Regions from separate parts of the Bradyrhizobium sp. 62 genome, predicted to be linked through region 1. Evidence: predicted binding sites of a transcription regulator. Region 1 holds the regulator's gene; each other region holds the start of a gene.

Region 1 (4,491 bases):
CGAAGGCACCACGGCCTTGATGCCGATCAGGAGGCCCTCGCCGCGCACTTCGCTGACGACATCAGAGTGGCGGTCGATCACGGAAGCGAGCTTCTGCTTCAGCAACAGCGACATCCTCTGCACGTGGTCGAAGAAGCCGGGCTTGAGCATGACGTCGAGCACGGCGTTCGCAGCCGCGATCGCGAGCGGATTGCCGCCGAAGGTCGAGCCGTGCGAGCCCGGTGTCATGCCGGACGCCGCTTCCGCGGTCGCAAGGCACGCGCCGATCGGGAAGCCGCCGCCGAGCGCCTTGGCCAGCGACATCACGTCGGGTTCGACGCCAAGGCGGCGGTACGCGAACAGATCGCCAGTGCGGCCCATGCCGGTTTGCACCTCGTCGAAGGCGAGCAACAGACCCTTCTCGTCGCAGAGCTGGCGCAACGCCCTCAGGAAGGCGGGCGTTGCCGAACGCACACCGCCCTCGCCCTGGATCGGCTCGATCAGGATGCCGGCGGTCTGCGGACCGATCGCCTTTTTCACCGCGTCGAGATCGCCATGCGCAACCTGGTCGAAGCCCTCCATCGGGGGACCGAAACCTTCGAGATATTTTGCCGAACCCGTCGCGGCCAGCGTCGCCAGCGTGCGGCCATGGAAGGCGCCTTCGAAGGTGATCATGCGATAACGGTCTGGATGGCCCTTCGCGGCGTGATAACGGCGCACGACCTTGATCACGCATTCCAGCGCTTCGGCGCCGGAATTGCAGAAGAACACGAAATCCGCAAAACTTTCATTGCACAGGCGCGCGGCGAGCTTTTCGCCGTCCGGGCTCTGGAACAGGTTCGACATGTGCCAGAGCTTCGTGGCCTGCTCCTGCAACGCCGCGACCAGCGCCGGATGGGCATGGCCGAGCGCATTCACCGCCACCCCGGAGGTGAAATCGAGATAGCGCTCGCCATTGGTCGCGATCAGCCAGCAGCCTTCGCCACGCTCGAAACCGAGGTCGGACCTGGCGAAAACGGGGAGCAAATGCGGCGCTGCGCTGTTAGTCATGACGGTCACTTGAATGTTGCGGACGGTGTGAGCGTGCATTGCGCAACGCACCATCGACCGGCCCGGAAAACGAAACGTGCCGCCTCTTGCGGGCGGCACGTGCGACTATCTTAGGCTTGGTGAAACGGGTGTCAATGCCGCCCGGAAAGCCTCGCGAAACGCTGAATCCGTAGTCTTGCGGTGCCGATTTTGCGGGATTTAGTCACGGAACATGTGGAAGCGAGTCGGCGGACTCTTGCGCGGGAGTCACGCCATATTGTAGCGTTTGGATTGTCAGATACGACATCTCGTGCAGTGGTTCTGATCTTTAAGTCCTTATGTACCGGCGTAAACGTTCGGGCGTTCAAGACGCGCCCGGCGAGCCTTAAGGGATTCTGGCGGCACGGGTTTTTGAAGGCTTAGGCATTCGCTGCGAGGCCCCAGGATGGCTGGCGCGCAGCGAGGGAAAGGGTGCAATGACGGTTTTGACCTGGTCCGATGATCGCGTCGAGCAGCTGAAAAAGCTCTGGGAGGCCGGACTTTCGGCCAGCCAGATCGCGGCGGAGCTCGGCAATGTGACCCGCAATGCCGTGATCGGCAAAGTGCACAGGCTCGGCCTCTCGGGCCGCGCCAAGAGCCCTTCGTCGGCAGCGCCGCGGCCGCGCAAGGCGCGCCCCGCGCAGCACATGATGCGGGTGAGCCGCCCGATCTCGCGCGGCAACACCGCGCTGGCGCAGGCCTTCGAGGTCGAGGCTGAGCCGGATCCGGTCACCTATGACAACGTGGTGCCGATGAGCCAGCGGCTGTCACTGCTGGAATTGAACGAGGCGACCTGCCACTGGCCGGTCGGCGATCCCTCGAGCCCGGACTTCTTCTTCTGCGGTGGACGGGCGCTGTCCGGCCTGCCCTATTGCGCCCAGCACTCGCGCGTCGCGTACCAGCCGGCGTCGGATCGGCGGCGTGCACCGGTGAAGCCGGGGCCGCGCTAATTACCGCAAGTCCCCGCGCGAAGACGGCTCAACGATTTCAGTCTCGTCCCGGCCTAGTGCGCAATTGCGCACGGAGACCGGGACCCATATTCCGAGCGCGCAGTTGTTGCGCGAAAGGAGTCATTCCGAGTCTTCGCCAAACCACGTTCGGTGGTTATGGGTCCCGGATCAGCGCTCGCTTCGCTCGCTTGTCCGTGGCGACGTCGAAGAATTCGGGGACAGCTTGCCAACAAACAAGGCTGCAACCCTACACCTGCTCCGCCTTGGCAAACCGATCATCCAGCGCGTAACCAGCGCCGCGGACGGTGCGGATCGGGTCCTGCTCGCGGCCGAGATTGAGCAGCTTGCGCAGGCGGCCGATATGCACGTCGACGGTGCGCTCGTCGATATAGATGTCGCGGCCCCAGACGCTGTCGAGCAGTTGCTCGCGCGAGAACACCCGTCCCGGGTGCTCCAGGAAGAACTCCAGCAGGCGATATTCGGTCGGACCGAGATCGATCGGCCGGCCCGAGCGCGCCACGCGGCGCTTGTCGCGGTCGAGCTCGATGTCGCCAAAAGCAAGGACGGTGGCGAGCCGCTCGGGGCTTGCGCGCCGCAGCAGGCCTTTCACGCGCGCCAGCAGCTCCGGCACCGAGAATGGCTTGACGATGTAATCGTCGGCGCCGGTCGCAAGACCCCGCACCCGCTCGCTCTCCTCGCCGCGCGCGGTGAGCATGATAATCGGGAGCTGCTTGGTCTCGGGACGGGTGCGAAGCCGCCGGCACAGTTCGATGCCTGACAGGCCCGGCAGCATCCAGTCGAGCACGATCAGATCGGGGATGTGCTCCTTGAGGCGGGTGTCGGCGTCGTCGCCGCGCATCACCGTCTCGACGTCATAGCCGTCGCCTTCGAGGTTGTAGCGGAGAAGCTCGGTCAGGGCTTCCTCGTCCTCAACCACCATAATGCGTGCGCCCATCGGGTCGTCGCTCCCTTAAGTCTTCAGGTGTTCGGTACCGTGCTGGCGAAGGTCGTCATGTCGCCCTTCGGCCGCTTGTCGGTGATCGCCTGGCCCTCGATCATGTAGAACACGGTCTCGGCGATGTTGGTGGCGTGGTCGCCGATCCGCTCGATGTTCTTGGCGCAGAACATCAGGTGAATACAGAACGAGATGTTGCGCGGATCCTCCATCATGTAGGTAAGGAGCTCGCGGAACAGCGAGGTGCAGATGGCGTCGACTTCCTCGTCACCCTTCCACACCGCCATCGCCGCCGGCAAATCATGCGCGGCATAGGCGTCCAGCACCGACTTGACCTGCTGCTGCACGAGGTCGGTCATGTGCTCGAGGCCGCGGAACAGCTTGAGCGGATGGAAGTCCGTCTCCAGCGCCGCAACGCGCTTGCCCATGTTCTTGGCGAGGTCGCCGATGCGCTCGAGATCGGTCGCGACGCGCATGGCGCCGACGATCTCGCGCAGATCGACCGCCATTGGCTGGCGCCGGGCGATGGTGAGCACCGCGCGTTCCTCGATGCGCTTCTGCAGCGCGTCGAGTTCAGTGTCGATGGCGACGACGCGCTGGCCGAGCGGGACGTCGCGGCGGATCAATGCGTCGACGGACTCGACGATCATGCGCTCGGCGATGCCACCCATCTCGGCGACCAGGCGCGTGAGTTCCTGGAGGTCGGTGTCGAAGGCCTTTGCGGTATGTTCAGAACCCATGTCGCGTCTCCTAGCCGAACCGGCCGGTGATGTAATCCTGCGTGCGCCGGTCGGACGGCGACGTGAAGATCTTGCTGGTGTCGTCGAACTCGATCAACTCGCCGAGATACATGAAGGCGGTCTTGTCGGAGACGCGCGCCGCCTGCTGCATGTTGTGGGTGACGATCGCGATCGTGTAATCCTCGGACAGCTCCTGGATCAGCTCCTCGACCTTGGCGGTCGAGATCGGGTCGAGCGCCGAACAGGGTTCGTCGAACAGGATCACCTCGGGCCGCACCGCGACGGTGCGGGCGATGCAGAGGCGCTGCTGCTGGCCGCCGGAGAGCGACAGGCCGGAGGCGTTGAGCTTGTCCTTGACTTCGTTCCACAGCGCGCCGCCGCGCAGCGCCTTCTCGACGCGGCCGTCCATTTCGGACTTCGAGATCTTCTCATAAAGACGGATGCCGAACGCGATGTTCTCGTAGATCGTCATCGGGAACGGCGTCGGTTTCTGGAACACCATGCCGACGCGGGCGCGCAGCAGATTGAGGTCCAGCTTGCCGTCGAGGATGTTGGTCTGGTCGAGCATGAGCTGACCGGTGGCGCGCTGACCGGGATAGAGGTCGTACATCCGGTTGAAGATGCGCAGCAGGGTCGACTTGCCGCAGCCTGACGGACCGATGAACGCCGTGACGCGGTTGGCGCCGAGCGTCAGGTTGATGTTTTTCAGCGCGTGGTGCTCGCCGTAATAGAAGTTCAGGTTGCGCACGGTCACCTTGGGGGGCGCCTCCGGCAGCACTGCCGCGTGCGGCAGTCCACC
Region 2 (4,491 bases), on a different contig from region 1:
TCAACAACAACCCCGTGAACAAGGTGCAGGTGCAGAACAACACCCGCCCGCAGTTCAACACGACCAACCGGCTCGTCAATAATAACGGCAGCAACAACTTCCGGCAGTCGATGAACCAGAGCCCGGGCGGTAACGGCGGCAACAACCACCGCGGCTTCATGCACTGATCGCGGTCGGCCACACACGATAAAGGGCAGAGCGGTGACGCTCTGCCCTTCTTCATGTCAGAAGATTGGACTATCAGGCCACCAGCTCGGCAAACAGATCGGCGTCGACATTGCCGCCGGAGAGCACGATGACGACGTTCTTGCCGGCAACATCGAGTCGCCCCGCAAGCAGCGCGGCCAGGCCGACCGCTCCGCCCGGCTCCACCACGAGCTTCAGCTCGCGATAGGCAAACGCGACGGCCGCGCCGACTTCCTTGTCCGAGGCGGTCACGCCGCGCGCGAGCAGCTTGCTGTTGATCGCGAACGTCATCTCGCCGGGGATCAGGGCCATCAGCGCATCGCAGATAGTGCGGCCTGCCGGCCCGTGCGGCTCGCGATGACCTGCGGTCAGCGACAGGCCGTGATCGTCGAAAGCCTCGGGTTCGGCGACGACGATTTGCGCCAGCGGATAGCGCGCCTTCACAGCCGTCGCGACGCCCGCGATCAGACCACCGCCGGAGGCCGGCGCCACCACGATGTCAGGGGCGAGACCAAGTGCCGCCATGTCCTCGGCGATCTCGCGGCCGGCGGTGCCTTGGCCGGCGATCACGAAGGGATCGTCATAGGGCCTGACCAGCGTTGCGCCGCGCTTCTCGGCGATGCCGCGCGAGATCGCCTCGCGGTCGTCGCGGTCGCGGTCGTACAGCACGACCTCGGCACCGTAGGATTTGGTGCGCTCGCGCTTCGACAACGGCGCATCCGCGGGCATCACGATGGTCGCCTGCATGTCGAGGATCTTGGCCGCCGCCGCCACGCCCTGGGCGTGATTGCCGGAGGAGAACGCCACCACGCCGCCGGCGCGCTTGTGCTGCGGGATCGAGGCGACCTTGTTGAAGGCACCGCGGAACTTGAACGAGCCGGTGCGCTGGAGCATCTCCGGTTTGAGATAGACCTTTGCGCCGACACGTTCGTTGAGCACGGGAAAGGACAACAGCGGCGTACGGACGGCGAAGGGTGCGATCACGCGCGCTGCGGCATCGATATCGGCAGGGCCGATCGGGAGGAGCTGTTCTGTCATGCCTGATGTTATCGCGGCGGATGAGGCGCGGGCAAGGCATCTCCGCGCGAGCATTCTGGGCTCTCAGGCGACGAATCGCGCCGGCTCCGCCCCGTTCCGGCCCGGCAGGACCGCGCCGACCGCCAAAATGCTGTCGATAAAGGCCCGGGCCGAGGCCTCCCAGGTGTAGTTGGAGGCGAATTCGACGCAATCCTGCCGGGAGATGTCCAGCGCGGCGAAGCAGGCGCTGCGCAGATCGTGATCGAGCGCGCCGACCGGCGCATCGCCGATCACGCCGCGGGGCCCCTTCACCGGAAACGCCGCGACGGGCAGGCCGCTCGCCAGCGCTTCGAGCAGGACCAGGCCGAAGGTGTCGGTTTTGCTCGGAAACACGAAGACATCGGCGGCAGCGTAAATGTCCGCCAGTTCCTCGCCGTGCTTTTCGCCGAGGAAGATCGCGTCCGGATAGGCCTGCTCCAGCGCGACACGCGCCGGACCGTCGCCGACGATCACCTTGGTGCCGGGCAGGTCGAGGTCGAGGAAGGCCTCGAGATTCTTCTCCACCGCGACGCGGCCCACCGAGAGGAACACCGGCGCCGGCAGGCAGAGATCAATCGCACGGGGATGGAACAAATGGGTGTCGACGCCGCGAGGCCACAGCACGACATTGTCGAAGCCGCGCTCGGTCAGCTCGCAGGCAAGCGCCGGCGTTGCCGCCATCACGGCGCGGCTGGGGCTGTGGAATCGGCGCAGCGCCCGCCAGATCAGCGAGCCCGGCACCGGCACGCGGGCGCGGACATATTCGGGAAAGCGGGTGTGGAAGCTGGTCGTGAAGGGTAGCTTGCGCTGGCGGCAATAGCGGCGGACCATCAGGCCGATCGGCCCCTCCGTCGCGATGTGGATGCTGTCGGGGTGCGCCTCTTCGATCAGCTTCGCGATTCTGCCCGGCCGCGGCATCGCGAGCCGCACGTCACGATAGCTCGGCATCGCAAAGGTGCGGAACGATTGCGGTGTCAGGTACGAGAATTCGACTTCGAGGCTTTTGGCACCGTCAGCAAGTTTCGTCAGCGTCCGAACCACACCGTTGACTTGCGGGTGCCAGGCGTCGGTCGCGACCAGGATGCGCATCAGGCTGCCTTTGTCATGCAGCTCTGGCTGCAACCTGCGGGACCTGCGCCGGCTTCTCGGCCTGGTCCGCCCAGGTGATGATCTCGAAACGGCCGTCATCGTGCTCGACCAGCGCCGTGCAGCTCTCGACCCAGTCGCCGCAATTCATGTAGCGGATGCCGCCCTCGTCGCGGATCACCGCGTAATGGATGTGGCCGCAGATCACCCCGTCGGCGTCGTGGCGCCGCGCCTCGGCGGCGAGCGCCTGCTCGAATGCGCCGATATAGTTGACGGCGTTCTTGACCTTCTGCTTGGCCCATTGCGACAGCGACCAATAGGGCACCTTGAACATGCGCCGGAAGAAGTTGACGAAGCGATTGAGCTGGATCGCGAAGTCGTAGGCCTTGTCGCCGAGATGAGCGAGCCAGCGGGCGTTCTGCACCACGAGGTCGAAGATGTCGCCGTGGATGACGAGATAGCGCTTGCCGTCCGCGCCGGTGTGGACGGTGTTCTCGACCACGTCGATGCCGCCGAAATGCGTGCCGTAATAGTTGCGCAGGAACTCGTCGTGATTGCCGGGGATGTAGATGACCTTGGCGCCCTTGCGCGCCTTGCGCAGAAGCTTCTGGACGAGATCGTTATGCGATTGCGGCCAATGCCAGCTCGATTTCAGCGCCCAGCCGTCGACGATATCGCCGACGAGATAGATCGTGTCGGCATCATGGAAACGCAGGAAATCGAGCAGAAGGTCGGCTTGAGAACCGCGGGCTCCGAGATGAACGTCGGAGATGAACAACGTGCGAAAGCGCCGCTCGGGGCTCTCGTCACTCACATCGTAACTTCCCATGCGCCAGCCTGTAACAATGTCCCGTGACAGGGGGATGACCAATCGAACCTTTGAGGCACCTTCGGAACCGAATCGCGCTTGCCTCGCCCACCCCGCGAATATCAGTCGCATGCGACAATCAGGCGACATGGCGTCGCAGCGCCCTCCGCAAGAACCCGGAGCTGCGGCGCGCTCGCGAGCGGCGTCAGTAGAATTTGTGGAAATGATGGATCGGGCCGTGGCCGTGGCCGACGCTGAAGCGGTCGGCGGCCGCGATCGCCGCGCTGATCCAGGCCTTGGCGTTGCGCACGGCGCGCTCGAGATCCTCGCCCCTGGCGAGCCCGGCGGCGACCGCCGAGGACAGCGAGCAGCCGGTGCCATGGGTGTTGCGAGTGGCAACGCGCGGCGCGGCCAGCGCGATCGTGGTGCTGGCATCGACGAGATAGTCGATGCTCTCGGCGCCCTCGCCGTGCCCGCCCTTGATCAGGACCGCCCTGCAGCCGAGCGCCAGCAGCCGGCGCCCCTGGCTCTCGATTTCGGCCTCGCTGGCCGCGACCGGTTCGCTGAGCAGAGCCGCGGCCTCGGGCAGATTGGGTGTGATCACCGAGGCCAGCGGCATCAGCTTGATGCGCAGGGCGTCGACCGCTTCGGAGGCGAGCAGGCGATCACCCGATGTCGCCACCATCACGGGATCGAGCACGATATGCCGGGGCGCCCAGCGCGACAGCGCGGCCGCGATCGCATCGATGCTGGCGGCTTGCGCCACCATCCCGATCTTGACCGCGCCGACCTCGAGATCGGAAAACACCGCATCGATCTGCGCGGTGACGAATTCGGCGGGCACCGCGTGAATGCCGGTGACGCCGCGGGTGTTCTGCGCCGTCAGCGCCGTGATGGCGGACGCGCCAAAAACGCCCAGCGCAGCAAAGGTCTTCAGGTCGGCCTGGATGCCGGCGCCGCCGCTCGAATCGGAGCCGGCAATGGTCAGCGCGACGGGCGTTGTCATGGGGCGATCTTCAGCATTTTCGAAGCCATGGACCGTCCTAGCGCGCCTCCCCCGGCCCAGCAAGTTCGCTTGCTAAATTCGGCCGGGTTTGGCCTATTAGCCGCTAGATATGCTTTCGGAGTGACCGCGATGGTTCCCTTTTTCGTCCAGATCAAATGCAAGCTCGGCCAATCCTATGTAGTCGCCAATGCGCTTGCCGAAGCCGAGATCGCCTCCGAGATCTATTCCACGGCCGGTCAATACGACCTGCTGGTGAAGTTCTACGTCGACAACGACACCGATATCGGCCACTTCGTCAACGAGAAGGTTCAGGTGCTGCCCGGCATCCAGGACACCCTCACCATCATCA
Region 3 (4,491 bases), on a different contig from region 1:
TCGCGACCAGTTCCGAGACCGAGCAGTCCGTCGCCGCCAGGATCGATTGCGGCACGGCGCGCGCCTTGTCCTTCAAGGCGTGGCCCTGCGGCGTCAACGCGATCAGCACCTGACGTTCGTCCTCGCTCGAGCGCGTGCGCTTGACGAGATGGGCCGCCTCGAGCCGCTTGAGCAGCGGCGTCAGCGTGCCCGAATCCAGGTGCAGCTTTTCGCCGATGCTCTTCACCGGCACGTCGTCGCGCTCCCACAGCACCAGCATCACCAGGTATTGCGGATAGGTCAGGCCGAGCCGGTCCAGCAGCGGCTTGTAGACGCGGTTGAAGGCATGCGCGGCCGAATAGACCGCGAAGCAGATCTGGTTATCGAGGCGAAGCGGCGCGTCCGCTGCCGAATGTTTCCGGGGCATCGAGAATCTCACGGGACTTGCTCCATTCTGGGGCCGGCCGGCGGCATATTCAATTGCGAACAATTAAATGTGAGGCACCGTAATTTAAATTGCGCACAATCTAATTGCTTGCGATAAGGATCGCACCCCACCCGAGAAACACAGGGAGACGAAAGTGTCAGTGAACGTCCTCTACAAGACCAGCGCAAAGGCCACCGGCGGCCGCGACGGCCATGCCGCGACCCTCGATGGCGCGCTCGACGTCAAGCTCACCACGCCGAAGGAACTCGGCGGCGGAGGCGGTACCGGCAACAATCCCGAGCAGCTGTTTGCGGCGGGCTATGCCGCCTGCTTCATCGGCGCGATGAAGTTCGTCTCCTCGCAGGGCGGCCCCAAGGTTCCGGCCGACGCCTCCGTGACCTCGACCGTCGGCATCGGCCCGCGCGCGGCCGGCGGCTTCGGTCTCGACATCGACCTTGCCGTCTCGCTGCCGGGCCTCGCCCGCGCGGAAGCCGAGGCGCTGGTCGAGAAGGCGCACCAGGTGTGCCCGTATTCCAACGCGACGCGCGGCAATGTCGACGTTCGCCTGACGGTCGTCTGAACGGGTAGCTGAAGCGGCTGGCCCGGGATCCCCTCGGGCCGGCCGCTTCCCATGATTTGCCATCCCGCGGGATTGCGGCGAGCGGCCTGCATGACGCCCTACGCGGGAAGCCATTGCCGGCCCGGACGAACCTCGTTAGGCCTGTGATCACATCGACACAGGGGACGCGAAGGGATGACTGAAGCCGCCAGTTCTGGAGCTGCCACAGGCGCAATGAGCGGCCTGCGCGTCATCGATCTCACGCGCGTGCTCGGCGGTCCCTATTGCACCCAGATCCTCGCCGACCATGGCGCCGACGTGATCAAGGTCGAGCCGCCCGCCGGCGACGAGGTACGCGACTGGGGCCCTCCCTTCCACGAAGAAGACGCGGCCTATTTCATCGGCATCAACCGCAACAAGCGCTCGATCGGCCTCGACCTCGCCTCCGAGGGCGGCCGGGCCGTGCTGCTCAAGATGCTGGAGAGCGCCGACGTCCTGATCGAGAACTTCAAGCCGGGCACGCTGGAGAAATGGGGCATCGGCAACGAGGTGTTGCGCGAAAAATTCCCGCGCCTCGTGCATTGCCGGATCTGCGGCTTCGGCGCCGACGGCCCGCGCGGCGGCAATCCCGGGTATGACGCCATCATCCAGGCCATGACCGGCATGATCGCGGCGACCGGCTCGCCCGAGAGCGGACCGATGCGGATCGGCGTGCCGCTGGTCGACATCGGCACCGGCCTCTATGCGGCGATCGGCATCCTGATGGCGCTGTCGGAGCGGCAGCGCTCGGGCCAGGGCCAATTCCTGGAGACCACACTGTACGAGACCGGTCTCGCCATCATGCATCCGCACACCGCGAATTATTTCATGCATGGCAAGCCGCCGTCGCTCACCGGCAACGAGCATCCCAACCTCGTGCCCTATGCGATCTTCCCGACCAAGACCGACAACATCTTCATCGGCGTCGGCAATGACGGCACCTTCCGCAAGCTCGCCAAGGAGATCGGCAAGCCCGAGCTCGGCACCGATCCGCGCTTTGCGCGCAACAAGGACCGCATCGCCAATCGCGAGGCACTGCGGGCCGAGCTCGCCGCCGTGTTCAGCCAGCACGAGGCCGAGCCGCTGTGCAATCGCCTGCTCGCCGCGGGCCTGCCAGCAGGGCCCGTGCAGAAGATCGACCAGGCGTTGACCAACCCGCACACGATCGCGCGCGGCGATATCATCGAGAAGGATTGGTACAAGGGCGTGGCATCCCCGATCCGGCTCGATCGCAGCAAGCCGAGCCTGCGGCGCCTGCCGCCGAAATTCAGCCAGCACGCGGCCGAGGTGCTGGGCGAATTCGGCTACTCCAGGTCCGAGATCGACGCGATGGTCGAGCAGGGCACGGTCTGCGGACCCGAGCGCAAGCGCTAGCGCCTCGCCTTCCTCATCCGACGGCAATGCCGCACTGCGGTGCGGGCGCTCTGTGCATCGCGAACGGAGGACGCTGCGCGCGCGGCATTCGCCTATTTGACAGCTTCCCTTTTCCAGCGCTTGCCGCTTTCGTTTCGGCCGCTTACACAGTCATGTGAACGTCATATGGCGCTGCTAGCGCAAGCGATCATTTTTGACGGCCCAAGGGAGGTTTACTTGATGGCTCTTCGACACTTTGGAGCGGCTGCCGCTATTGCACTCACGGTTGGACTATCGGCCTCACCGGCCTTGGCCGTGACCGAAATCCAGTGGTGGCACGCGATGACCGGCGCCAACAACGACGTCATCGTCAAGCTCGCCACCGACTTCAACGCGTCGCAGAGCGACTACAAGGTGATCCCGACCTACAAGGGCAACTATCCCGATACGATGAACGCCGGCATCGCGGCGTTCCGCGCCGGCAACGCCCCGCATATCATGCAGGTGTTCGAAGTCGGCACCGCGACCATGATGGCCGCGACCGGCGCCGTGAAGCCCGTCTACAAGTTGATGGCCGACGCCGGCGAGAAATTCGACCCCAAGATCTACCTGCCCGCCATCACCGGCTATTATTCGACGTCGAAGGGCGAGATGCTCTCATTCCCCTTCAACTCGTCCTCGACCGTGATGTGGGTCAACCTCGACGAGCTGAAGAAGGCGAACGTCGAGATTCCGAAGACCTGGCCCGAAACGTTCGAGGCCGCCAAGAAGCTGAAGGCTGCCGGTCACGACACCTGCGGCTTCTCGGGCTCCTGGATCACCTGGGTCAATCTCGAGCAGCTCTCGGCGTGGCACAACGTGCCGCTCGCCAGCAAGGCCAACGGCCTCGACGGCTTCGACACCGTGCTCGAGTTCAACGGACCGCTTCAGGTCAAGCATCTCGAAACCCTGGTCGAGCTGCAGAAGACCAAGACCTATGACTACGCCGGCCGCACCAACACCGGCGAGGGTCGCTTCACTTCCGGCGAGTGCCCGATCTACCTGACCTCGTCGGCCTTCTTCGGCAACGTCAAGGCGCAGGCCAAGTTCGCCTTCACCGCCGTGCCGATGCCGTATTATCCCGACGTCAAGGGCGCCCCGCAGAACTCGATCATCGGCGGCGCTTCGCTGTGGGTGATGGGCGGCAAGTCGGCCGAGGAATACAAGGGCGTCGCGAAGTTCCTGACCTTCCTCTCAGACACCGACCGCCAGGTCTATATCCACAAGGCCTCGGGCTATCTGCCGATCACCAAGGCGGCCTATGCCAAGGCGAAGGAAGAGGGCTTCTACAAGGATCAGCCCTATCTCGAGACCCCGCTGCTCGAGCTGACCAACAAGGAGCCGACCGAGAACTCGCGCGGCCTGCGCCTCGGCAACATGGTGCAGCTGCGTGACGTCTGGTCGGAAGAGATCGAGCAGGCGCTGGCCGGCAAGAAGACCGCCAAGCAGGCGCTGGATGCCGCCGTCGAGCGCGGCAACACGATGCTGCGGCAGTTCGAAAAGACCGCCGTCAAGTGAGGCAATGAGCGGCAGGCCGCGACCCGGCCTGCCGCTCTGCTGGCATCATGCAAAAGCAAGCCATTTTCCAGTCAAGGCTATTACCGTACGCGCTGGTTGCGCCGCAGCTCGCGATCGTCCTGATTTTCTTCTATTGGCCGGCCCTGCAGGCGGTGATCCAGTCCTTCCTGCTCCAGGATGCGTTCGGTCTGTCGACCACCTTTGTCTGGTTCGAGAATTACATCGAGCTGTTCAAGGACGCGGCCTATTTCGAGGCGATCGTCCGAACCTTCTTGTTCTCGTTCGCCATCGCCGTCTCGTCGCTGTCCTTCGCGCTGCTGCTCGCCGTGATGGCGGACAAGCCGCTGCGTGGCTCGATGCTCTACCGCACGCTCCTGATCTGGCCCTATGCGGTGGCGCCGCCCGTGGTCGGCGTGCTCTGGATCTTCATGCTGCATCCCTCGCTCGGCGTGCTCTCGCGCTATCTTCGCAACATGGGCATCGACTGGAATCCGCTGCTCGACGGCGACCAGGCCGCGGCGCTGATCATCCTCGCCGCCGCGTGGAAGCAGATCTCCTATAATTTCCTGTTCTTCCT

The links. Region 1 encodes PhoB, which activates phosphate uptake and scavenging genes when phosphate is short. Its sites were predicted from a motif close to TGTCATNNANCTGTCAT; they were not measured.
Region 2: the regulator PhoB is predicted to act here: its motif matches at 3,181-3,197, upstream of IVB47_RS07335 (UDP-2,3-diacylglucosamine diphosphatase).
Region 3: the regulator PhoB is predicted to act here: its motif matches at 2,527-2,543, upstream of ugpB (sn-glycerol-3-phosphate ABC transporter substrate-binding protein UgpB).

The regions. Positions count from the first base shown of each region.
Region 1 covers NZ_JADPIT010000016.1:275,739-280,229, forward strand. Annotated here, with positions in the region: gene IVB47_RS20320 (aspartate aminotransferase family protein) at 1-1,029, opposite strand, end outside; gene IVB47_RS20325 (GcrA family cell cycle regulator) at 1,485-1,997, shown strand; gene phoB (phosphate regulon transcriptional regulator PhoB) at 2,245-2,952, opposite strand; gene phoU (phosphate signaling complex protein PhoU) at 2,976-3,692, opposite strand; gene pstB (phosphate ABC transporter ATP-binding protein PstB) at 3,703-4,491, opposite strand, start outside.
Region 2 covers NZ_JADPIT010000011.1:125,626-130,116, reverse strand. Annotated here, with positions in the region: gene IVB47_RS07350 (caspase family protein) at 1-167, shown strand, start outside; gene IVB47_RS07345 (threonine/serine dehydratase) at 241-1,224, opposite strand; gene IVB47_RS07340 (glycosyltransferase family 1 protein) at 1,288-2,331, opposite strand; gene IVB47_RS07335 (UDP-2,3-diacylglucosamine diphosphatase) at 2,345-3,157, opposite strand; gene thiD (bifunctional hydroxymethylpyrimidine kinase/phosphomethylpyrimidine kinase) at 3,342-4,142, opposite strand; gene IVB47_RS07325 (Lrp/AsnC family transcriptional regulator) at 4,272-4,491, shown strand, end outside.
Region 3 covers NZ_JADPIT010000014.1:269,237-273,727, reverse strand. Annotated here, with positions in the region: gene IVB47_RS09900 (MarR family transcriptional regulator) at 1-406, opposite strand, end outside; gene IVB47_RS09895 (organic hydroperoxide resistance protein) at 561-986, shown strand; gene IVB47_RS09890 (CaiB/BaiF CoA-transferase family protein) at 1,161-2,378, shown strand; gene ugpB (sn-glycerol-3-phosphate ABC transporter substrate-binding protein UgpB) at 2,598-3,914, shown strand; gene ugpA (sn-glycerol-3-phosphate ABC transporter permease UgpA) at 3,962-4,491, shown strand, end outside.